2 regions of the Amycolatopsis camponoti genome follow, and region 1 is predicted to be linked to the other one. Evidence: riboswitches for the same ligand, from Rfam matches in the RefSeq annotation. Region 1 holds a riboswitch; the other holds the start of a gene.
What was found. A riboswitch is a leader RNA that binds a small molecule or an ion and turns the genes downstream of it on or off. The one in region 1 is predicted to bind S-adenosylhomocysteine.

Region 1 (10,746 bases):
CCGCGGGCACCCCGGTGACCCTGCGCGGGGTGAACCGCTCGGGTGGCGAGTTCGCCTGCGTGCAGGGCAACGGCCTCTTCGACGGCCCGATGGACGCGGCGTCGGTCGCCGCGATCAAGAGCTGGCACGCGAACGTCGTGCGCGTGCCCTTCAACGAGGACTGCTGGCTGGGACTGTCCGACGTGGACCCGCGGTACGCCGGCGCCACCTACCGCGCGGCGATCAAGTCCTATGTGGACCTGCTGCACGAGAACGGCCTGGTCGCGATCCTCGACCTGCACTGGACGCACGGCGTCTACACGGGAAACTCCTCCGCGTGCAGCGACGTCAACGCCACCTGCCAGAAGCCGATGACCGACACCGAGCACTCGGTGGACCTGTGGACCTCGGTCGCGACCACGTTCAAGGGCGACAACGCGACGATCCTCGACCTGTTCAACGAGCCCTACCTCGACCGCGCGGTGTCCGGCTCGGCCCAGGCGTGGACGTGCTGGCGTGACGGCGGCTCCGCGTGCTCCGGCATCGGCTACCCGGTGGCGGGCATGCAGACGCTGGTGAACGCCGTGCGCGCGACCGGCGCCACCAACGTGATCATGCTCGGCGGTCTCGCCTACTCCAACGACCTCACCGGCTGGCTGCAGTACAAGCCGAACGACCCGGCCGGCAACCTGGCCGCGTCCTGGCACTCGTACAACTTCAACACCTGCAGCTCGTCGTCCTGCTGGGACAGCCAGCTCGCGCCGGTCGCCGCCGCGGTGCCGCTGGTGGCCGGGGAGATCGGCGAGAACGACTGCGCGAGCGGCTACGTCACCGGCCTGATGGACTGGCTCGACCGGCACCAGGCGTCCTACCTCGGCTGGACCTGGAACACCTGGAACTGCGGCACCGGCCCGGCCCTGATCTCGGCCTACGACGGCACGCCGACGGCGTTCGGCGCGGGCATCCGCGCCCACTTCCTCGCGGCCGGCTGACGGGACCGGGCGTGGGGGCGGGGCGGCGGATCCTTCCGCCGCCCCGTTCCCGTTCCCCGTCAGGACGTGGTGCAGGCCTTCCCGTTGAGGCTGATCGCGGCCGGCTTCGTATTGGTGCCGCCGGACGTCCCGGTGAAGCCGAACTCCGCGCTGCCGCCCGCGGGGATCGTCTTGTTCCACCCCGCGTCGACCGCCGACACCGCCACGCCGGCCTGCGTCACCTGCGCGTTCCAAGCCTGCGACACGCGCTGGCCGTCGGCGAACGACCAGGTGACCGTCCAGCCGTCCACCGGCGCGGCTCCGGTGTTCCCGACCTTCACCCCCGCCTGGAAACCGCCCTGCCACTGGTTCGTGACGGTGTAGGCCGCCGTGCACGACGAAGACGGCACCGGAGTGGTCGTAGTAGTGGTGGGCGGGGAAGAAGTCGTCGTCGTCGTGGGCGGCGGCTGGTCACCGGAAGACTCCCCGACGATCACACCCCGCCCGTTCGTCCCCACGTACACCCGCCCGAACACCCGCGGATCCCCGCTCAGCGCCGCCCCGATGTTGCCGTACTGGTGCTGATCGTCATTGACCCGCGTCCACGACACCCCCGCGTCATCCGACCGGAAGATCCCACGCACCCCACCGATCTTCGCGATGGTGTATAACGCCGAATACGTCCGGCCTGGAGCGGCCTTGCCGAACCCGATGTTGTCGGCCTCGGCGACCCCGCTCAGCTTCGTGAAAGACGCTCCGGAATCGGTCGAGTGCCAGAGGCCGTACGTCGTGCCGGAGCCGCCGGCCAGCCAGACGTCACCGGTCTTGCCCGGCATCGCCTTGAAGTGCACCGAAGCGCTGGGCAGCCCGGTCGCCGCGGTCGCGGTGAACGTCGCGCCGCCGTCGGTGCTGAGGTAGAACCGGCCGGCCGCGAACCCGTAGAACCGCTTGGGGTCCACGCGGTCGGCCTCGACCACCGCGCCCGCCGGGATGCCGGCCGACGCCGTCCACGACGAGCCGAAGCCCACCGAGTAGCTGACCGCGCTGCCGTCCGGGCTCCACACGAACCGGCTGCCGTCGGCGGCCGCGGCCACCGTCCCGCCGCTCGCGCCGCCGCCCGGTTCGGCGCCCTGGAACCAGTTCTTGCCGCCGTCGGTGGAGAAGGCGATCCGGTTGTCGTTCGGCCGGGCGCTCCGGTCGAGCGTGCCGGTGCGGACGATCGTCGCCGGGTCCAGCTCGGCGTAGTCCAGGCTGGTCGTCGTCGTGAAAACCGGCGAGGTGAACATGGTGGCCGGGACGGCGTCGAGGCTGTCGTGCCGGAACCCGCCGATGTCGCCGAGGCCGGAGATCAGCGGCGCGCCCGCGGGCGGGCTGATCAGGTCCAGGACCGCGGTCTCCTCGAGGCCGCCGACGTCGGGCTTGATCGTGATCTTCCCGCCGCTGTCCCACTTCGTCAGGTCGGAGGTGCCGTAGACGGTCGCGCCGGTGCCGTAGAGCAGGTGGTTCGAGTCGAACGGGTCGATCTCCACGGACTCGGTCATCCAGCCGAGCTTGGGCGAGGGCACCGGGGGAACGGCCTGGACGCCGAAGGTCAGCCACGGCACGGAGGAGATGTCCTGCGTGTAGCGCAGCGACCGGTCGGGGTAGCTCGTGAAGTCCCAGATCCGGGTCCAGGTGGTGCCACCGTCGGTGCTGCGGAAGAAGATGACGTCCGGCCACCACGACACCTGCGTCGCGACCATCAGCGTGTTCGGGTGCTGCCGGTCGATCGTCAGGCCGCTGTAGCCGAAATAGTCGTCGGTGCTGTCGGAGGCGATCGGGCTGATCCGCGTCCAGGCGCCGGTCTTCGTGGCGTACTTCCAGACGTCGCCCTTCGCGCCGTCGTACGGGCCGCCGGTGTCGCTGGTCGCGAGGTAGAGGTAGCCGCCGGTCGCGTCGAGGACGCCCTTGTGGGCCAGGAACCCGGTCGGCTGGCCCGCCAGCCGCGCCCACGTGGTGCCGCCGTCGGTGCTGCGGTAGACGGTGTTCGCCTTGTCCGCCACGCCGACGTAGATGGTCTGCGTGGTGCTGCCGCGGGTGCCGGTCGACGGGTCGAACGTCACCCACGTGACGCCTTCGTTGTCGCTGGAGTAGCCCGACGGGTCGCCCGGGTCGGGCGCGTAGTTGCCCGGGTTGGGGAAGGCGGTCACCTTCGCCCACGTGACGCCGGAGTCCGTGCTGCGCCAGAGCCCGTTGCCGCTCGGGGCGCCGAGGTAGAGGACGCTGTCGCGGTTCGGGTCGATCGCGAGCCGTTCGCCCATGCCGCGGCCGGGCATGTTGCCGCCGAGCTTGAACGGCAGCGCCGCGGCCTGCCAGGTGGCGCCGCGGTCGGCCGAGCGCAGGACCGCGCCGGTGTTCGGGTCCCAGCTGTTGGTGTACATGCCGGCCGCGGCGTAGACCCGGTTCGGGTCGACGGGGTCGGTGGCCAGGCTGACCACGCCGTTGTGGCCCCAGTCGGTCCAGCCGACCGAGTCCAGCAGCGGGATCCAGCGCCCGGTGGCGGCGTTGCGGCGGTACGCGCCGCCGATGTCGGTGCGGGCGTAGGCCAGGCCGGGCTCGGCCTGGTTGAAGACGATGCCGGGGACGAACCCGCCGCCGCCGATCTCCGCGTTGCGCCACGTGTACGGCGCGGGGGCGGCGGGGGACGCCGGCGCCGTGGCGACGGTGACCGCGATGGCGGCCGGCACGACGAAGGCGAGCGTGCCCGCCAGCAGTCGTCTCGGTGATCGGGAACGCGTGCTGCGCACGTCTGCCTCCACAGGTTGTCTCGACAATTCTGGGAGCGCTTCCAGGGCGACCGTAAACCAGGGATCATGCCTGGTCAAACGCTTCGACGATTTCACCGGAGTGGTCTGTCCACAGTGGATTGAATGCCTCAGGGGAAAGGGGGACGTTGTGCGCCAATCGGTGTCACATATGTGAACGTCGATCACGTTTCTGAATCGTTACCAACGACTGTCTTGCCCGGCTTTTTCCGGCGTGTGAGTGTGGTGGCCGCTGGCTGGACTGGACCTACGAAAGAGGCGACCCGGCAATGACGCAGACGGCCCCGGCGCGGCACATCAGCCGAACCACCTTGTACTTCTTCGGCGCGCTCGGCGGCATCTTGTTCGGCTACGACCTCGGCGTGATTTCCGGGGTGCTCCCGTTCATCGGGAAAGCCTGGTCGCTGACCGCCTGGGACAAGGGCGTGATCACCGCCAGCCTGTCGGTCGGTGCCATCGTGGGCGCGCTGTTCTCCAGCCGCATCAACGAAGCGCTCGGCAGGCGGCGCACCATCATGGTCGCCGCGGCGATCGTCATCGTGGGCACGCTGGCGGCGAGCTTCTCGCCGACGTTCGCGCTGCTCGTGATTTCGCGGCTGGTGATCGGCCTCGGCATCGGCCTTTCGTCGTCGACCGTGCCGACGTACTTGTCCGAACTGGCGCCCGCCCGGTTGCGGGGCGCGATGGGCGCGCTGAACCAGATCTTCATCGTGCTCGGCATCCTGATCGCGTTCCTGACCAGCTACTGGCTCGGGCCGATCTCCGCGTGGCGCTGGATGTTCGCCGGCGCGATCGTGCCCGCCGTGATCCTGCTCATCGGGCTGGCGTTCCTGCCGGAGACGCCGCGCTGGCTGCTCAAGAACGGTCAGGAGGAGGAAGCCCGGCGGGTCCTGGCGAGCGCGCACGGCAACACCGTGAACCTCGACGACGAGATCGCGACCATCCGCGAGGTCATCCAGATGGACACCGAGGCCAAGCCCCGGTTCCGTGACCTGTTCTCGGGCTTCGTCCGGCCGATGATGATCGTCGCCATCCTGCTCGCGGTGGGCCAGCAGTTCAGTGGCGTCAACGCGATCAACGCGTACTTCCCGACGATGCTGATCGGCCTCGGGTTCGCCACGCAGGCCGCGCTGCTGTCCGGCGTGCTGCTGGGTGTCACGAAGTTCCTGTTCACCGCGTGGGTCGTGTTCGTGGTGGACCGCTGGGGCCGCAAGCCGCTGCTGCTCATCGGCAACGTGATCATGGTGATCACGCTGGTGGCGGCCGGGCTCGTCGTGCTGAACGTCCACGACACCAGCACCCGCGGCATCCTGATGCTGGTCATGATGGTGCTGTACCTGGTCGGGTACGAGCTCGGCTGGGGCGCGGTCGTCTGGGTGATGATGGCCGAGGTGTTCCCGCTGAAGTACCGCGCGGCCGGCATGGGCGTCAGCAGCGTCGTCCTCTGGGCGGCGACCGGCATCGTGAGCGCGGTGTTCCCGCTCATCTCCGCCGCGGGCTCGCTCGGCATCGGCGGTTCGATGTTCCTGTTCGCCGGCATCAACGTGGTCCTCTTCGTGCTCACGAAGTGGCTCGTGCCGGAGACGAAGGGGCGCTCGCTGGAGCAGATCGAGCTCGACCTCCGGGCGCGGCAGGGGGTCGCGGCCAAGAGCTGACCCCGGGGGGTCGCCGCGGCGGGGCACGACGGTGACGTCGTCCCCGCCGCTTTGTTCCCTAAATCGCTTGCCCCGGCGGCGGGGCACCGCTGCACTGTGTCCGGGCACGACGAGCCCGGGCACGACGACGCCGGGAGGCCGCAGCACCGATGGAGATCCGCCTCACGACCCCGCAGGATCGCGACGTCTTCGTCGACACGCTCTTCGCCGCGTTCGGGCGCTTCCCGGAACCCCCGGGCGAGGGCGGCCGGGTCTGGTCGGCGCTGGAAATGGACCGCGCCCTGTTCGCCGTGACGCCGGACGGCCGGCGGGTCGGCACCGCGGCCGCGTACTCCTTCGAGCTGACCCTGCCCGGCGCGGTCCCCGCGCCGGCCGCCGGCGTGACCGCCGTCGGCGTGTTGCCGTCGCACCGGCGGCAGGGCGTGCTCACCGCGATGATGCGGCGCCACCTCGCCGACGTGCGGGCGCGCGGGGAGTTCCTCTCCGTGCTGCTGTGCAGCGAGGCCGTGATCTACCGCAGGTTCGGCTACGGGCCGGCGACCACCACGCACCGGCTGACGGTGCCGCGTCATCAGGCCGCCTTCGCCGTCCCGCGGGCCGAGGCCGCCCCGGTGCCCGGCTCGATCGAGGTGCTGCGGCGGGCCGAATGCGGCGGGATCCTGGAGGACGTCTACGACCGCTACCGCCGGGTCCGCCCGGGTGCGCTGTCGCGGCCGCACCACTGGTGGGAGCGCGGTGCGGGGCGGCCGCCGGTCGCCCCGGCGCCGCGGTACGTCGCCGTCCACCGCGATGCCGGCGGCGTCCCGGACGGCTACGCCACGTACCTGCTCGAAGGCACCGGCACCTTGACAGTCGACGAGACGATCGCGAGCGACGACGCGGTCGCCACGGCCCTGGCCCGGTTCCTGCTCGGCCACGACCTGGCCACGGAGGTGGTCTTCCGGCAGTGCCCGCCCGAGCACCCGCTGCGGTGGCAGCTCGCCGACGTCCGCGCCGCGCGGGCGAGCGACGAGACGGACTGGCTCTGGGTACGGCTGCTCGACGTCCCGCGGGCGCTGACCACGCGCGGCTGGGCGGCCGACGGCGAGCTCGTCCTGGACGTCGACGACCCGTTCCTCGGCGAGCGGGCGCGTCATCTGCTGACCGTGCGGGGCGGCGAGGCCGAGTGCGTCCCGACGGACCGGGAGCCCGACCTGTCCCTGGACGTGAGCGACCTGGGTTCGGTGTACCTCGGCGGGACGGCTCCGAGCACGCTGGTGCGGGCCGGGCACGTCCGGGCGCACCACCCGGCCGCGGCGGCCGCCGCCGACGCGCTCTTCCGCGCCGAGCGGCCGCCCCACTGCCTGCACTGGTTCTGAGCGGGATCCTCAGACGGCGGGGGAGACCGCCAGGCCGAGCTTGCCGGCCAGCCGGCCGATCCAGGCCTCGACCTCGTCCGGCTCGCGGTCCGGCAACCCGAAGATCGTCTCGGTGACCCCGAGGGAATCCAGGTGCGCCAGGCGATCCCGGTCGGGCCGTTCCCCGAGCGCGCAGATCCGCGGCGCCCCCGAGCGGCCCTCGGCGAGCCAGATCTCCTTCAGCAGAGCCACGTGCCCGTCGAGGTCGGAGTCGGCCGGGGTCGTGATCCAGCCGTCCGCGTGGCGGGCGATCCAGCGGAACGTCTTCTCCGTCGGGCCCGCGCCGAGCAGCACCGGGATGTGCGCCTGGATCGGCTTGGGCCACGCCCAGCTCGGGCCGAACGAGACGAACTCCCCGTCGTAGGAGGCTTCTTCGGAGGTCCACAGCGCGCTCATCGCTTCGAGGTACTCGCGCAGCGCGGTGCGGCGGCGGTTGCCCGGGACGCCGTGGTCGGTCAGCTCGTCGACGTTCCAGCCGAAGCCCGCCCCGAGCGTCACGCGGCCGCCGGAGAGGTGGTCGAGGCTCGCGATGGTCTTGGCGAGCGTGATCGGGTCGCTCTCCACCGGCAGGGCCACCGCTGTGGACAGCCGGATCCGCGTCGTCACCGCGGCCGCCGTCGCCAGCGCCACCCACGGGTCGAGCGTGCGGCTGTAGCGGTCGTCGGGCAGCGACGCGTCGCCCGTGCGCGGGTGCGGTGACTCGCGCTTGACCGGGATGTGGGTGTGCTCGGGCACGTAGAAGGTGGCGAACCCGGCGGCCTCCGCGGCGCGCGCCGCGGAAGCCGGGGTGATGCCTCGGTCGCTGGTGAACAGCACGATTCCGTAGTCCACGCGAGGAGCGTATTAGAACGTGTTTCAGTTTTCAAGGTCGGCCGCGAGTGCGAAAAGTGGCAACGTGGACGCGGAGAGTAACGTCGCGGCGCGATCGAACGATGATCGAGGCGACCCCGGTTGCGCAGGCGGGGAGCAGCGGCCCGGCCCGGGACGCGTCAAGGTGGGCCCGAGGCGACACGAGGCGGAGGCAGGGTGGACCTGGTAATCCATTGTGGACTCACGGTGTCCCAGTCAGTGGACGCACCGGCGGGGCGGGTTGGCGTGCGAATGCCCGTTTCCAGTACCGTGGACCACAGGTCGAGAGGCGCTGCAACGGACCGCCGGGTCCGCCACGCTCGACCGGGATCCACCGAACAAGGGCGCCTCCCGGATGAGGGAGGCTGCCGGTGAACCCGATCACCCCGCGAGAAACCCCCAGCGAGTCCGAGGCCACCGCGCGCCTGCGCGAGCTGCTCGGACAGCGGGTGGCGGTGCTCGACGGCGCGTGGGGAACCATGCTGCAGGGGGCCGGGCTGACCCCGGCCGACTACCGCGGCGACCGCTTCGGCGACCACACGCACGACGTCACCGGCGACCCCGACCTGCTGAACCTGACCCGCCCGGACGTCATCCTCGACGTCCACCGCCAGTACCTCGCGGCCGGCGCGGACATCACCACGACGAACACCTTCACCGCCACCAGCATCGGCCAGGCCGACTACGGGCTGCAGGACCACGTCCACGAGATGAACGTCCGCGGCGCGCAGCTCGCCCGCCAGGCCGCCGACGAGCTGGGCGGCAAGTTCGTCGCCGGGTCGATCGGCCCGCTGAACGTCACCCTCAGCCTCTCGCCCAAGGTCGACGACCCGGCGTACCGCGCCGTGACGTTCGAGCAGGTCAAGTCCGCGTACGCGGAGCAGATCCGCGGGCTCGCCGAAGGCGGCGTCGACCTGCTCATGATCGAGACGATCTTCGACACGCTCAACTGCAAGGCGGCCATCGCCGCGGCCCGCGACGTCGCGCCCCACCTGCCGTTGTGGATCTCGGTCACCATCGTCGACCTGAGCGGGCGGACGCTCTCGGGCCAGACCGTCGAGGCGTTCTGGAGCTCGATCGAGCACGCGAAGCCGCTGGTCGTCGGGGTCAACTGCTCGCTGGGCGCCGAGGAGATGCGCCCGCACGTCGAGGAGCTGTCGCGGATCGCGGGCACCTACGTCGCCTGTCACCCGAACGCCGGACTGCCGAACGCGTTCGGCGGCTACGACCAGACGCCGGACGAGACCGCCGGGCTGATCGGCGGGTTCGCCCGCGAAGGCCTGGTCAACCTGGTCGGCGGCTGCTGCGGCACCAGCCCGGCGCACATCGCGAAGATCGCCGCCGCGGCCAAGGGCGTCAAGCCCCGCGAGGTGCCCGAGCCGCGCACGCACACCCGCTTCAGCGGGCTCGAGCCGTTCGGCATCGGCGCCGACACCGGGTTCGTGATGATCGGCGAGCGCACCAACGTCACCGGCTCCAAGCGTTTCCGCCGGCTCATCGAGTCCGGCGATCACCAAGGCGCCGTCGACGTCGCGCTGGAGCAGGTCCGCGGCGGGGCCAACCTGCTCGACGTCAACATGGACGCCGACCTGCTCGAGTCCGAGGAGGCGATGACGACGTTCCTCAACCTCATCGCCACCGAGCCCGAGGTGGCCCGGATCCCGGTGATGGTCGACAGCTCCAAGTGGACCGTGCTCGAAGCCGGCCTGCGCTGCCTGCAGGGCAAGGGCGTCGTCAACTCGATCAGCCTCAAGGAGGGCGAGGAGCCGTTCCTCGCCCAGGCCCGCATCATCCGCAACTACGGCGCCGGCGTCGTCGTGATGGCCTTCGACGAGCAGGGCCAGGCCGACACCGCCGACCGCAAGGTGGAGATCTGCGGCCGCGCCTACGACCTGCTGACGCAGCAGGCGGGGTTCGCGGGCGAGGACATCATCTTCGACCCGAACGTCCTCGCCGTGGCCACCGGCATCTCCGAGCACAACGGCTACGCGAAGGCGTTCCTCGAAGCGCTGCCGCGGATCAAGGAGCGCTGTCCCGGCGCCCGGACCAGCGGCGGCATCTCGAACCTCTCGTTCTCCTTCCGCGGCAACGACGTCGTGCGCGAGGCCATGCACTCGGCGTTCCTCTTCCACGCCGTGCAGGTCGGCCTCGACATGGGCATCGTCAACGCCGGCCAGCTCGCGGTCTACCAGGACATCCCGGCCGATCTCCTCGAGCTGGTCGAGGACGTGCTCTTCGACCGCCGTGAAGACGCCACCGACCGGCTGGTCAGCTTCGCCGAGAACGTCAAGGGCAGCGGCACCAAGCGCGTCGTCGACCTCTCCTGGCGCGAAGGCACGGTCGGCGAACGGCTGTCGCACGCGCTGGTGCACGGCATCGTCGACTACATCGTCGAGGACACCGAAGAGGCGCGGCAGCAGCTGGCCCGGCCCCTCGAGGTGATCGAGGGCCCGCTGATGGACGGCATGAAGATCGTCGGCGACCTGTTCGGCTCCGGCAAGATGTTCCTGCCGCAGGTGGTCAAGAGCGCCCGCGTGATGAAGCGGTCCGTCGCCTACCTCGAACCCTTCATGGAGGAGGAGAAGGAGAAGGCGCGCCAGGAAGGCCGGCTGGAGTCGTCGGGCGGCCAGGGCAAGATCGTGCTCGCCACGGTGAAGGGCGACGTCCACGACATCGGCAAGAACATCGTCGGGGTCGTGCTCGGCTGCAACAACTACGAGGTGATCGACCTCGGGGTGATGGTGCCGGCCGCCAAGATCCTCGACACGGCGGTCACCGAGGGCGCCGACGCCGTCGGGCTGTCCGGGCTGATCACGCCGTCGCTGGACGAGATGGTGGCGGTCGCGACCGAGATGCAGCGGCGCGGGCTGAAGCTGCCGCTGCTGATCGGCGGCGCCACGACGTCCCGCCAGCACACCGCGGTCAAGATCGCGCCCGCCTACGACAACGCGACAGTGCACGTCCTCGACGCGTCACGGGTCGTCGGCGTGGTGTCCGACCTGCTCGACCCGGACCGCTCGATCGCGCTCGCCGAGAAGAACCGCGCCGACCAGGAAGTGCTGCGCGAGCAGCACGCGAACAAGCAGCGCCG
Region 2 (10,746 bases), 100 kb from region 1:
GCTCGGCGGGCCGAGCGGGCAGGCACTGGCCGCACCGGCGAACCTGGGCGGGCTCAGCCGCGCCCAGGACGCGATCGCGAAGGTCGACTCCGTGCGCGGCAAGGCGACGATCGACCGCATCGACAAGACCGACCAAGAGACGACGTCCCGGGTCTCGGCGGCCTACGGCGGCGCCGGAGCGGTGGTCCAGGACTACCAGGACGAGCGGCTGCTGCGGTCCTTCCAGCTGGTCGCCGTCCGCGCGCCCTCGCCGCAGCTGTTCGCGCCGTACGAAGACGTCCAGGCCCTCGGCGTGGCCAAGCCGGGCACCGAGCTGGTCAGCGTCGGCGCCGTGCAATGCCTGGTGCACAACGCCCCGGCCGCGCCCGGCGCGACCCCGGACCCGGACCAGTCCTTCGTCCTGAACTGCCAGCGCACCGGCCCCGGCTTGACCGTCGCGGTGCGGAGCCTGGGCACCGAAGGCAACCACGACCCCCAAGAGCTCGCCGGGATCGTCGAGCAGGCCTGGAAGGAGCTCGGGTGAGCACCGTCCGGACGGCCCGCGCCGGTGACGAAGCCGTGCTGGCGAAGCTCGACGAGCGCACCTGGACGACGGCGGTGTCCCCCGCTCCCCCGCCGCCGGCCGGCACCCCGTTCTTCGACGAAAGCACCCACCCCGAAGACGTCCTCGTCGCCGAGCACGACGGCATGGTCGCCGGCTACGTCCGTCTCGACGCGGGGTTCCCCATTCCCGCCCACGCTCACGTCCGGGTGATCGGCGGGCTCGCCGTCGACCCGGACCGGCGGCGGCTCGGCATCGCCCGGCGGCTCGTCGACGCCGCCGTGGCCGAGGCGCGCCGGCGCGGCGCGCGCAAGGTGACGCTGCGCGTCCTGGGTCACAACACCGCCGCCCGGCGGCTCTACGAGAGCGCCGGGTTCGTCGTCGAAGGCGTGCTGCGCGGGGAATTCCACGTCGGCGGCGAGGACCTCGACGACGTTCTCATGGCCCGCCGGCTCGCTTGACAGCTTCCCGGCGGCTTTGCCATCCTGGTCGTGGGCCGAGAGGCGCTGCGACGGAACTCTTTCCGCCACGCTCGGCCCGGACCACGACTCCAAGGGCGCCTCCCGCGAGGGAGGTGCTTTTCGGTGTCCCGCCGTCGTCGTGCGCGTGGACTGTCCCGTGCCGCCTCCCGAGCGTTCCGCAAACGAACTCCGGAGTGCGCGCAAGCATGAGTGACAAACTGCAGACCCGAAACGGCCTCGACTTCGCCGTCGCCGACCTCGCACTGGCCGAGGCCGGCCGCACCCAGCTGCGGCTCGCCGAGCACGAGATGCCCGGCCTGATGGCGATCCGCGAGGAGTACGCCGCCTCGCAGCCGCTGAAGGGCGCCCGGGTCGCCGGGTCGCTGCACATGACCGTCCAGACCGCCGTGCTGATCGAGACGCTGGTCGCGCTCGGCGCCGAGGTCCGCTGGGTGTCCTGCAACATCTTCTCCACCCAGGACGAGGCCGCCGCCGCGGTCGTCGTCGGGCCGGACGGCACGGTCGACGCGCCGTCCGGCACTCCCGTGTTCGCCTGGAAGGGCGAGACGCTCGAAGAGTACTGGTGGTGCACCGACCGGCTGTTCGCGTTCTCGGGCGGCCAGGCGCCGAACATGATCCTCGACGACGGCGGCGACGCCACCCTGCTCGTCCACAAGGGAGTCGAGTTCGAAGCGGCGGGCGCGGTGCCGCAACCGTCCGAAGAGGACCCCGAGGAGTACCGGATCGTCCTGGAGACCCTGCGCGCGAGCCTGGCCGCCGACGGCGACCGCTTCACCCGCATGGCCAAGGAGATCCGCGGCGTCACCGAGGAGACGACCAACGGCGTCAAGCGGCTCTACAAGCTCGCCAAGGACGGCGAGCTGCTCTTCCCCGCGATGAACGTCAACGACTCCGTCACGAAGTCCAAGTTCGACAACAAGTACGGCATCCGGCACTCCCTTGTGGACGGCCTGAACCGGGCCACCGACGTGATGATCGGCGGCAAGCGCGTCCTCGTCTGCGGCTACGGCGACGTCGGCAAGGGCGCGGTCGAGGCACTGCGCGGCCAGGGCGCCCGGGTCTCGGTCACCGAGATCGACCCGATCTGCGCGCTGCAGGCGGCGATGGACGGCCTCGACGTGGTGGAGCTGGACGACGTCGTCGCGACGGCCGACATCTTCATCACCACCACCGGCAACTTCGGCATCATCTCGGCGGAGCAGATGAGCCGGATGAAGCACAACGCGATCGTCGCGAACGTCGGGCACTTCGACAACGAGATCGACATGGCCGGCCTGGCGAAGCTCCCGGGCATCGTCAAGAAGGAGATCAAGCCGCAGGTGCACGAGTGGACGTTCCCGGACGGCCACGCGATCCTCGTGCTCTCCGAAGGCCGCCTGATGAACCTCGGCAACGCGACCGGCCACCCGTCGTTCGTGATGTCGAACTCGTTCACCAACCAGGCCATCGCGCAGATCGAGCTGTTCGCCAAGCCCGGCGAGTACGCCACCGACGTCCACCGGCTGCCGAAGCACCTCGACGAGAAGGTGGCCCGGCTGCACCTCGACGCCCTCGGCGTGAAGCTCACCAAGCTCTCGAAGGCGCAGGCCGAGTACATCGGAGTCGACGTCGAGGGTCCGTACAAGCTCGATCACTACCGGTACTGATTCGAGATTGCTCCATTTGACGCAGTTTGCCGCACCGCGAAAGTGGCCATCCTCCCCGTGACAGCGCATCCGTCCGGCCCGTACGGCGGATGGGTCCCATGCGAAGGAGTGTGTGTCAAAGTGATCGTTCTCGGTGTAATTCTCCTCATCATCGGGTTTATCGTCGGTATCCCGGTGCTTTACACCATCGGCATCATTCTCGCGGTGGCCGGTGTGGCACTGGCCATCCTGGGCGGCACCGGCCGCCGGATCGGTGGGCGTGCGCACTGGTACTGATCGAGTACTCGCGAACGGCCCGGCACGGCGCAGCAGCAATGCTCGCCGTGCCGGGCCGTTCGGCCTTTCACCACCACGAAGGTAAGCGCAGAGCAAAGTCCGCTTGCCGGCGAGACACCCGGGACGGGAATGAAAAGGGTCCTCCGGCTCCGAGGGGGAGGGAGAGCCGAAGGACCCCGTTAGTGTTAGCACATCGCCCAGCCCGTGTACACAGCTGCATACACGATCGTGTCATGCCCTTGACGCTTCCCTGACGCCGTGAAGGCCTCCCCGGCCGAGCCGGGGAGGCCTTCACGGTCCTGGCGGGAGGCTCAGGAAGCTTGGCGCAGCCGGGGTTTTCCCGGTTCGGCCGCACAGCCGCACCCGCGGCCGAGAGCCTGGCAGTCGACGATCAGCGCGTGCCGGAGGCGGTCACCGTCCCCACAGGACGGCTCGGTGCATTCGGCGAACCCGCCGTCCGGGTGCACCACCAGCGTGCCGTGGCAGTGATCGATCCCCGCGTCACAAGAAGCGCACTCCATGACCGGCCCGCCCTTCCGCGTTGGTGCCCGGTGTGCTCGCCCTCCTTGGTACCACCGGGAAGCAAGCGAACGCGGGACCGGAACCGCGCGTGTCGGCCCCGCCACCCGGACGGAACGACCGGCCGGGGCCGCCCTCAAGCCCGCTTCCGGGCCGCCGGCTTCTTCTTCGCCGGCGCCGGAGCCGGCGCCTCGTCCTCATCGGACTCTTCCGAAGTGGACTTCGCCCCACGCGACTTCTTCGCCGCGTCCACACTGGCCTGCAGCGCCGCCATCAGGTCGACCACGTCGGCCTTCGCGGTGACCGCCGCCGGCTTGGTCGTCTCCTCCCCCGCCACCTTGGCCTCGATCATCTCCTCGAGGGCCTCGCGGTAGTGGTCGTGGTACTTCTCCGGCTCGAACACCGGCTCGGCCAGTGAGTCGATCAGCGACCCGGCCATGGTCAGCTCCTGCGGCCGGATCTGCGGCGGGTCGTCGCGCAGGAAGGGGAAGTCGGGCTCGCGGACCTCGTCCGGCCAGAGCATCGTCGTCATCACCAGCACGTCGGCGTGCACCCGCAGCACCGCCATGCTCTCCCGCTGCCGGACCGCGACCTTCGCGATCGCCACCTGGCTCGACTTGTGCAGCGCGTCCCGCAGCACGATGTACGGCTTCACCGCGTTCTTCTGCGGCTCCAGGTAGTACGTCCGGTCGTACTGGATCGGGTCGATCGACTCGAGCGGCACGAACTCCAGGACGTCGATCGTGCGCTGCGAAGGCAGCGGCAGGTCGGCCATCTCGGTGTCGGTGATGACGACCATCTCGCCGTCGGGCAGCTCGTAGCCCTTGGCGATCTCGGCGTAGGGCACCTCGGCGCCGTCGATCGTGCAGAACCGCTTGTACTGGATGCGGCCGCCGTCGGCCTCGTGCACCTGGCGCAGGGAGACGTTCTTGTTCTCGGTGGCCGCGTACAGCTGGATCGGGATGCTCACCAGCCCGAACGACACCGAGCCCTTCCACATCGCCCGCATGCCACGCACCTCCGAGAGACGACCCTGCCGACTTCACGCTCGGTAACTACCGTAGCCCGAATCGTCCCCCGGCGACAGTCTGATCTAGACCTCTGCCAGGTACTTCTCCCAGAGCACGGGGTCCATGAACCAGTTCCGGAAGTCCGTCGGATCGGTGAACCCGTTCGCGAACCGCTTCGCCACCGCGGGGTTCTGGCCGGCCACCCCGAGGATCTGGAGCACGTGCGGAGGGGGCGGCATGAGCAGCGCGTTGGTCCATTCGGTGACGTGCCGGGCGTACTCCCAGTAGCGCTCGAACGTGGCGTCCATCCACCCCGCGTCGAACGGCCGGTCGCCGTGCTCGACGATCGCGTCCAGGTAGGTCGCCGCGCAGTGGCTCGCGTTGTTCGAACCCTGGCCGGTGATCGGGTCGTTCGCCACGACGACGTCGGCCATGCCCAGCACGATCGCGCCGCCGGGCAGCGTGCCGACCGGGTTGCGCACCACCGGCGTGTAGCCGCCGGCCAGGGTGGCCTTCGCGTCGGTGAGCTCGGCGTCGCGGCTTCGCTCGTACTCCCACGGCACGAACTGCTTCATCAGGTCCAGGATCCGCCCGAAGTGCTCGGCCGGGCCCGTGCGGTCGTCGAAGCAGTCCAGCGGACCGCCGGGCACGCCTTCGAAGAAGAGGATGTCGCAGTTCCCGCTCAGGGTGTACGCGGGGATCATGAACAGCTCGCCGACGCCCGGGACGATGTTGAACCGCACGGCCATCTTGTCCGGGTGCTCCGGCCGCGGGCGCACGCCGTGGGCGTAGGCCAGCGACAGCGCGCGCATCGGCTTCGTGTACGGCGAGCGCTCCGGGATCCGGTCGAACAGCTGGACCAGCTCGCCCTTGCCGGCCGAGATGATCACCAGGTCGTACAGCCGGGCGAGAGCGTCCAATTCGGACGTCATCACGCCGTGGATGACGAGCTTGCCCCCGCGGTCCTCGAACAGCTCGAGCCAGCCGGCCATCTTCACCCGCTGGTCGACCGACTGCGCGACGTGGTCCAGCTCGGCGAACCAGTCGAGCGCGCGCCCGCCGTCGGGCGCGGCCACCGACACGCCGAGGCCCTCGACGTTCACGGTGTCGGCTTCCCACTGGTCGATGCCGAGGTCCCGCTCGTGCTGCAGCGCGTCGTGGAACATGCACTGCGTCGACATCACGCGCCCGTTCCGGATCTCCTCCGGTGTCCGCGCGGACATCACCGTGACGTCGTAGTCCTTCGCCAGCAGCCCGAGGGCCAGCTGCAGCCCGGACTGCCCGGCGCCCACGATCAGGACCTTGCGCATGAAGCTCTTCTCTCCTCGTTCAGGCCTGCGGGACGCTGGCGGCCAGCTCGCGCGGGCCGGACAGCACGGCCAGCGACAGCGTGTGGCCGACCAGCTCGGTCAGGGTGGCGATCGTCGAAGCGCGGTCACGGGCGTCGCAGGTGACCAGCGGGACGCTCGGGTCGAGCGCGAGGGCGTCGCGCACCTCGTCGAGGTCGTGCACGGGCATGCCCTCGAACTGGTTGACCGCGACGACGAACGGCAGCTCCGAGTCGTTCTCGAAGTAGTTGATCGCCGCGAACGACTCGTCGATCCGGCTGGTGTCGACCAGCACGACCGCGCCGAGCGCGCCGCGACTCAGGTCGTCCCAGAGGAACCAGAACCGCGCCTGGCCGGGCGTGCCGAACAGGTAGAGCAGCAGGTCCGGGCGCAGCGTGATGCGGCCGAAGTCCATCGCGACGGTCGTGGTCGACTTGCCGCCGGGCGGGATCTCGTCGATGCCGTCGCCGGCCTCGGTCATCCACGCTTCGTTGCTCATCGGGGGCACTTCCGACACCGACCCGACGAACGTGGTCTTGCCGACACCGAAGCCCCCGGCGACGACGATCTTCGCGGAGATCGTCAGCAGATCGCCCTCAGGCGGGGAGCCGCTTGAGCCCATCAAGGATCCTCTCGAGGACGTTGGTGTCGTGGTGGTAGGCGTGCGCCGTGGGGTGGACGAACACCGCGCCCTGCGAGGCGAGGTCGCCGATCAGCACCCGCACCACACCGAGCGGCAGGTCCAGCCCGACCGACAGCTCGGCGATCGAGCACCGCGCCCGGGCGCGTTCGTAGAGCGAGCGCGACTCGGGCATGAGCGTGCCGCTCAGCGCCGGGTCGTACCGCGGGACCGAGACCAGCGTCTCCACCAGCAGCTGGTGGCGGGTGCTGGTGCGGCCGCCGGTCAGCGCGTACGCGCGGATCCGGCGGCTGCGCCGCGGCAAGGCGGTGTCCTTCTCGGACACGGGAATCACATCCTTGTGCTGTCCGGGGCTCCGCCCCGAGCCGGGGGCTTCGCCACCCGGACCCCCGAAAGACTCGTCATCGGCCACGCGAGTCACACCCGGGGGCGGCGCGCGGTGAGCACCTGGCGCAGTTCGGCGCGCACCTCGGGGGTGAGCGCGTGGCCGGCGTTGGTGATGAACTGGGTCATCTCGTAGGCGACCACCTTCATGTCCGCCTCGCCCGAGGTCAGCACCGCGAGCCCGGCACCGGAACCGATGCCCATGAAGAGGAAGTACCCGTGCGTGAGCCGGATGATGATCTGCTCGCAGGCGCCCTTCCCGAACAGCGCCGCGCTGTTGCCGGCCAGCGAGAGCAGGCCGCTGGCGATCGCCGCGAGCTGCTCGGCCTCGGCTTCGCCGACCGAGTCGGACGCGGTCAGGGGGAAGCCGTCCACGCTCATGATCAGCGCGTGGCTGACGCCGTGGACCTTGCGCACGAAGTCGTCGAGCAGCCAGGCGAAGTTCGCCGGGGCCGGGTGGGGGGCGCTCACGAGGCGGTTCCTCCGGGCGTCTCGTCCTGCTGGGAACGGTTCTCGGCGAGCGCGGCCCGCTCGCCGTCGGTGAAGGCGCCGAGGTCGGCGAGCAGCCGCTCGTGCCCGTTCGCCGCGGGTTCGGCGGCCGCGGGCGGTGGTGGCGGTTCGGGCGCGGCGGCACGGATGCTGCCGGGCACCCGGCGCGGCAGGCCGTTGGCCGTGGTCCCGCCGGTCTGCTCGACCGGCCGCGGGCGAGGGGTGGGCTTGCGCGGGATCGGCGTGACCGGTTCCTCGCGGGGGAAGGTGCCGGGGCGGCGGCGCGGGAGCCCGCCGACGGTGGCCGGCTCGCCTGCCGGTGCCTTGACCGGCTCGGCCGTGACGGTGCGAGTGCCGGACCAGGCGTGCTCGGCGAGCTCGGTGACGATGCCGGTGGGCAGCAGCACGGTGGCGACCGTGCCGTGCGGGCTGCGCCGGTCCAAGCGCACGGTGACGTCGTGGCGGGCGGCGAGCCGGGAGACCACCGCGAGCCCCATGTGGCGCGCCGCGGCGTCGTCGAGGTCACCGCCGGCGGCCAGCCGCGCGTTGAGGCCGTCGACGCGGTCGGCCGGGATGCCGATGCCCTCGTCCTCGATCCGGACGAGCACGCTGCCCTGCTCGGTCAGGTGGGCGCTGACGTTCACCGGCGAGCTCGGCGAAGATTGGTTGGCGGCGTTGTCGAACAGCTCCGCGAGCACCCGGCCCAGGTCCTCCGCGGCGAAGCCGACGACGCCGAGGTTCACGACGCGGCCGATGGTGATCCGGGCGTAGTGGTCGATCGACGACATCGCCGCGCGCATGACGTCGAGCAGCGAGGTGGCGCGGGCGGCGTCGTCGGCGGTCTCCTGGCCGGCCAGGACACGCAGGTTCTCGGCGTTGCGCCGCAGCCGCGTCGCGAGGTGGTCGAGCTGGTAGAGCTCGGCGAGGCGGTGGTGGTCCTCCTCCCCCGCCTCCAGCTCTTCGAGCCGGGCGAGGAGCTGGTCGAGCAGGTTGAGGTCACGCAGGGCGACGCTGGCGCAGATCTCGGCCAGCACGGCGTCGTCCGCCTGCGCCACCACGGGCGGCTGCAGCTGCGTGAGCGCCGGCCCGGCCGCGGGCTCGTACCCGCCGTGCTTCGGCGGCGCGGTGAGGTACTGCGCCGCCGCGACCCGCGAGCGGTCCAGCAGGACGCGTGATCGATCCAGGAGTTCCCGGGCCCGGCTGGCCATGTGGTCCCACTTCTTCCTTGCTCAGTTCGGACGCGGTGCTTCTGCCGACCCCCGGCGACGACCGACATGCAAGCAGAAAGGCTCGTGACGTGTCCACAACCCGTCCCCGCGCGATCGCGCCGAGTGAGCACCGATCGGCAGCGTCGCTCCTGATGAGCGCAGTGCGTTAGGCCATTCGGTTCATTTTTGCAATTTGCTGTTCGCGACACAGCGCACACCGGGGCCGATACCGCAGGCCGGGCGGGTCCGCACGCCGGAATCCCGGGCGTGTCCGGTTCGCCCTGATTTTGCGGGCCGCGCACTTTTTTGCGTGGCCCGCAAGTTTTTCGCTACACTCCGTTCATGCCGCCGGAGGAACCACCGAAGCTGACGCTGCGGGAACGCAAGAAGCGCGAGGCCCGCCGGGCGCTCGCGCAGGCCGCGTTGCGGCTTTCGATGGACCGCGGGCTGGAGAACGTGCGGGTCGAGGACATCGCCGCCGAGGTCGGCGTCTCGCCCCGCACATTCAACAACTACTTCTCCAGCAAGGAGCAGGCGGTCTGCTCGATGGTCGTCGACCGCCACGAGGGGATGCGCGAAGCCCTGCTCGCACGCCCGGAGGGCGAGCCGCTCTGGGAGTCCGTGAAGCAGGCGGTGATCGAGCAATATTCGCGTGAGGGCGAGCCGGATCGCGCGTATGTTGCGCGTATCCGGGAGCTGATGGGCCAGCTCATGCTGCGCGGCGAGTTCCTCAACGCCCACGCGGCGGTCGAACGCGTCCTCGCCGAGACCATCGCGAAGCGGGCGGGCGGAGCGGACCACCTCTTGTGCCGGCTGATGGCCTCCACGGTGGAAAGCGCCGTCCGCGTCGCCTTCGTCAACTGGTTCATGACCGAGGGCGAGCCGTTCCTCCCGACCCTGGAACGGCTGCTGGACGAGCTGGCCACGGGGATGCCCGGCCTGACCGGCGGCACCGCACCGACACCCGGACCGAACACCACCACCACACTGGGGGAACCGTTGTGCTAGTCAAGCTCCTGCGCAGTCACCTGCGCCCGTACAAAACCACGTTGTGGGTGATCGTGGCGCTGCAGCTCGTGCAGACGATCGCCATGCTCTACCTGCCCACGCTCAACGCCGACATCGTCGACAACGGGCTGATCAAGGGCGACATGGCCTACATCCTGCGCATCGGCGCCGTGATGCTCGCCGTGACGCTCGCCCAGATCGCCGGCTCGATCGGCGCGGTGTACTACGGCGCCCGCACGGCGATGGCGGTCGGGCGCGACATCCGCGCCGGCGTCTTCCACCGCGTGCAGGACTTCTCGGCCCGCGAGGTCGGCCAGTTCGGCACGCCGTCGCTGATCACCCGCACCACCAACGACGTCCAGCAGATCCAGATGCTGGTCGTGATGACGCTGACGCTGATGGTGTCGGCGCCGATCATGTGCGTCGGCGGGATCATCCTGGCGCTGAACCTCGACGTGCCGCTGTCCTCGCTGCTGCTGGTGATCGTGCCGGTCCTGGCGGTCGCGGTCGGCACGATCATCACCAAGATGCGCCCCGCGTTCCGCAAGATGCAGGAGCGGATCGACAAGATCAACCAGGTGCTGCGCGAGCAGATCATGGGCATCCGCGTCATCCGCGCGTTCGTCCGCGACAAGCACGAGCGCGAACGCTTCGACGCCGCGAACGACCAGCTGCTCACGGTGTCGCTGCGCGTCGGCCGGTTGATGGCGCTGATGTTCCCGATCGTCATGCTGGTGATGAACGCCTCCAGCGTCGCGGTGCTGTGGTTCGGCGGGCAGCGCATCGACTCCGGCAGCATGCAGATCGGGGCGCTGACGGCGTTCCTGTCCTACCTGCTGCAGATCCTGATGTCGGTCATGATGGCCACGTTCATGTTCATGATGGTGCCGCGCGCGGAGGTCAGCGCCGAGCGGATCAGCGAGGTGCTCGACACCGAGTCGAGCGTCCGCCTGCCGGTTTCGCCGATCAAGCCGGGCACGCTCCACGGGCACCTGGAGCTCTCCGGCGTCGAGTTCCGCTACCCCGGCGCGGAAAAGCCGGTGCTGCAGGACATCTCGCTGATCGGGCGGCCGGGTGAGACGACCGCGGTGATCGGGTCCACGGGTACCGGGAAGACGACGCTGCTGAACCTGATCCCGCGGCTGATGGACGCGACCCGCGGCACGGTGAAGGTCGACGGCGTCGACGTGCGCGACCTCGACGCGGGGGTGCTCG

Region 2: linked by a shared signal. The riboswitch ahead of ahcY (adenosylhomocysteinase) and the one ahead of metH (methionine synthase) in region 1 are both predicted to bind S-adenosylhomocysteine.

What each region holds. Positions count from the first base shown of each region.
Region 1 covers NZ_CABVGP010000004.1:233,553-244,298, forward strand. Annotated here, with positions in the region: gene AA23TX_RS48090 (cellulase family glycosylhydrolase) at 1-971, shown strand, start outside; gene AA23TX_RS48095 (cellulose binding domain-containing protein) at 1,031-3,736, opposite strand; gene AA23TX_RS48100 (sugar porter family MFS transporter) at 4,024-5,409, shown strand; gene AA23TX_RS48105 (GNAT family N-acetyltransferase) at 5,559-6,767, shown strand; gene AA23TX_RS48110 (TIGR03619 family F420-dependent LLM class oxidoreductase) at 6,777-7,637, opposite strand; S-adenosyl-L-homocysteine riboswitch at 7,934-8,012, shown strand; gene metH (methionine synthase) at 8,027-10,746, shown strand, end outside.
Region 2 covers NZ_CABVGP010000004.1:131,576-142,321, reverse strand. Annotated here, with positions in the region: gene AA23TX_RS47680 (hypothetical protein) at 1-523, shown strand, start outside; gene AA23TX_RS47675 (GNAT family N-acetyltransferase) at 520-1,002, shown strand; S-adenosyl-L-homocysteine riboswitch at 1,034-1,110, shown strand; gene ahcY (adenosylhomocysteinase) at 1,209-2,669, shown strand; gene AA23TX_RS47665 (hypothetical protein) at 2,790-2,945, shown strand; gene AA23TX_RS50660 (hypothetical protein) at 3,257-3,466, opposite strand; gene ku (non-homologous end joining protein Ku) at 3,601-4,473, opposite strand; gene AA23TX_RS47650 (styrene monooxygenase/indole monooxygenase family protein) at 4,558-5,784, opposite strand; gene AA23TX_RS47645 (GTP-binding protein) at 5,804-6,424, opposite strand; gene AA23TX_RS47640 (DUF742 domain-containing protein) at 6,399-6,767, opposite strand; gene AA23TX_RS47635 (roadblock/LC7 domain-containing protein) at 6,860-7,297, opposite strand; gene AA23TX_RS47630 (sensor histidine kinase) at 7,294-8,523, opposite strand; gene AA23TX_RS47625 (TetR/AcrR family transcriptional regulator) at 8,866-9,531, shown strand; gene AA23TX_RS47620 (ABC transporter ATP-binding protein) at 9,525-10,746, shown strand, end outside.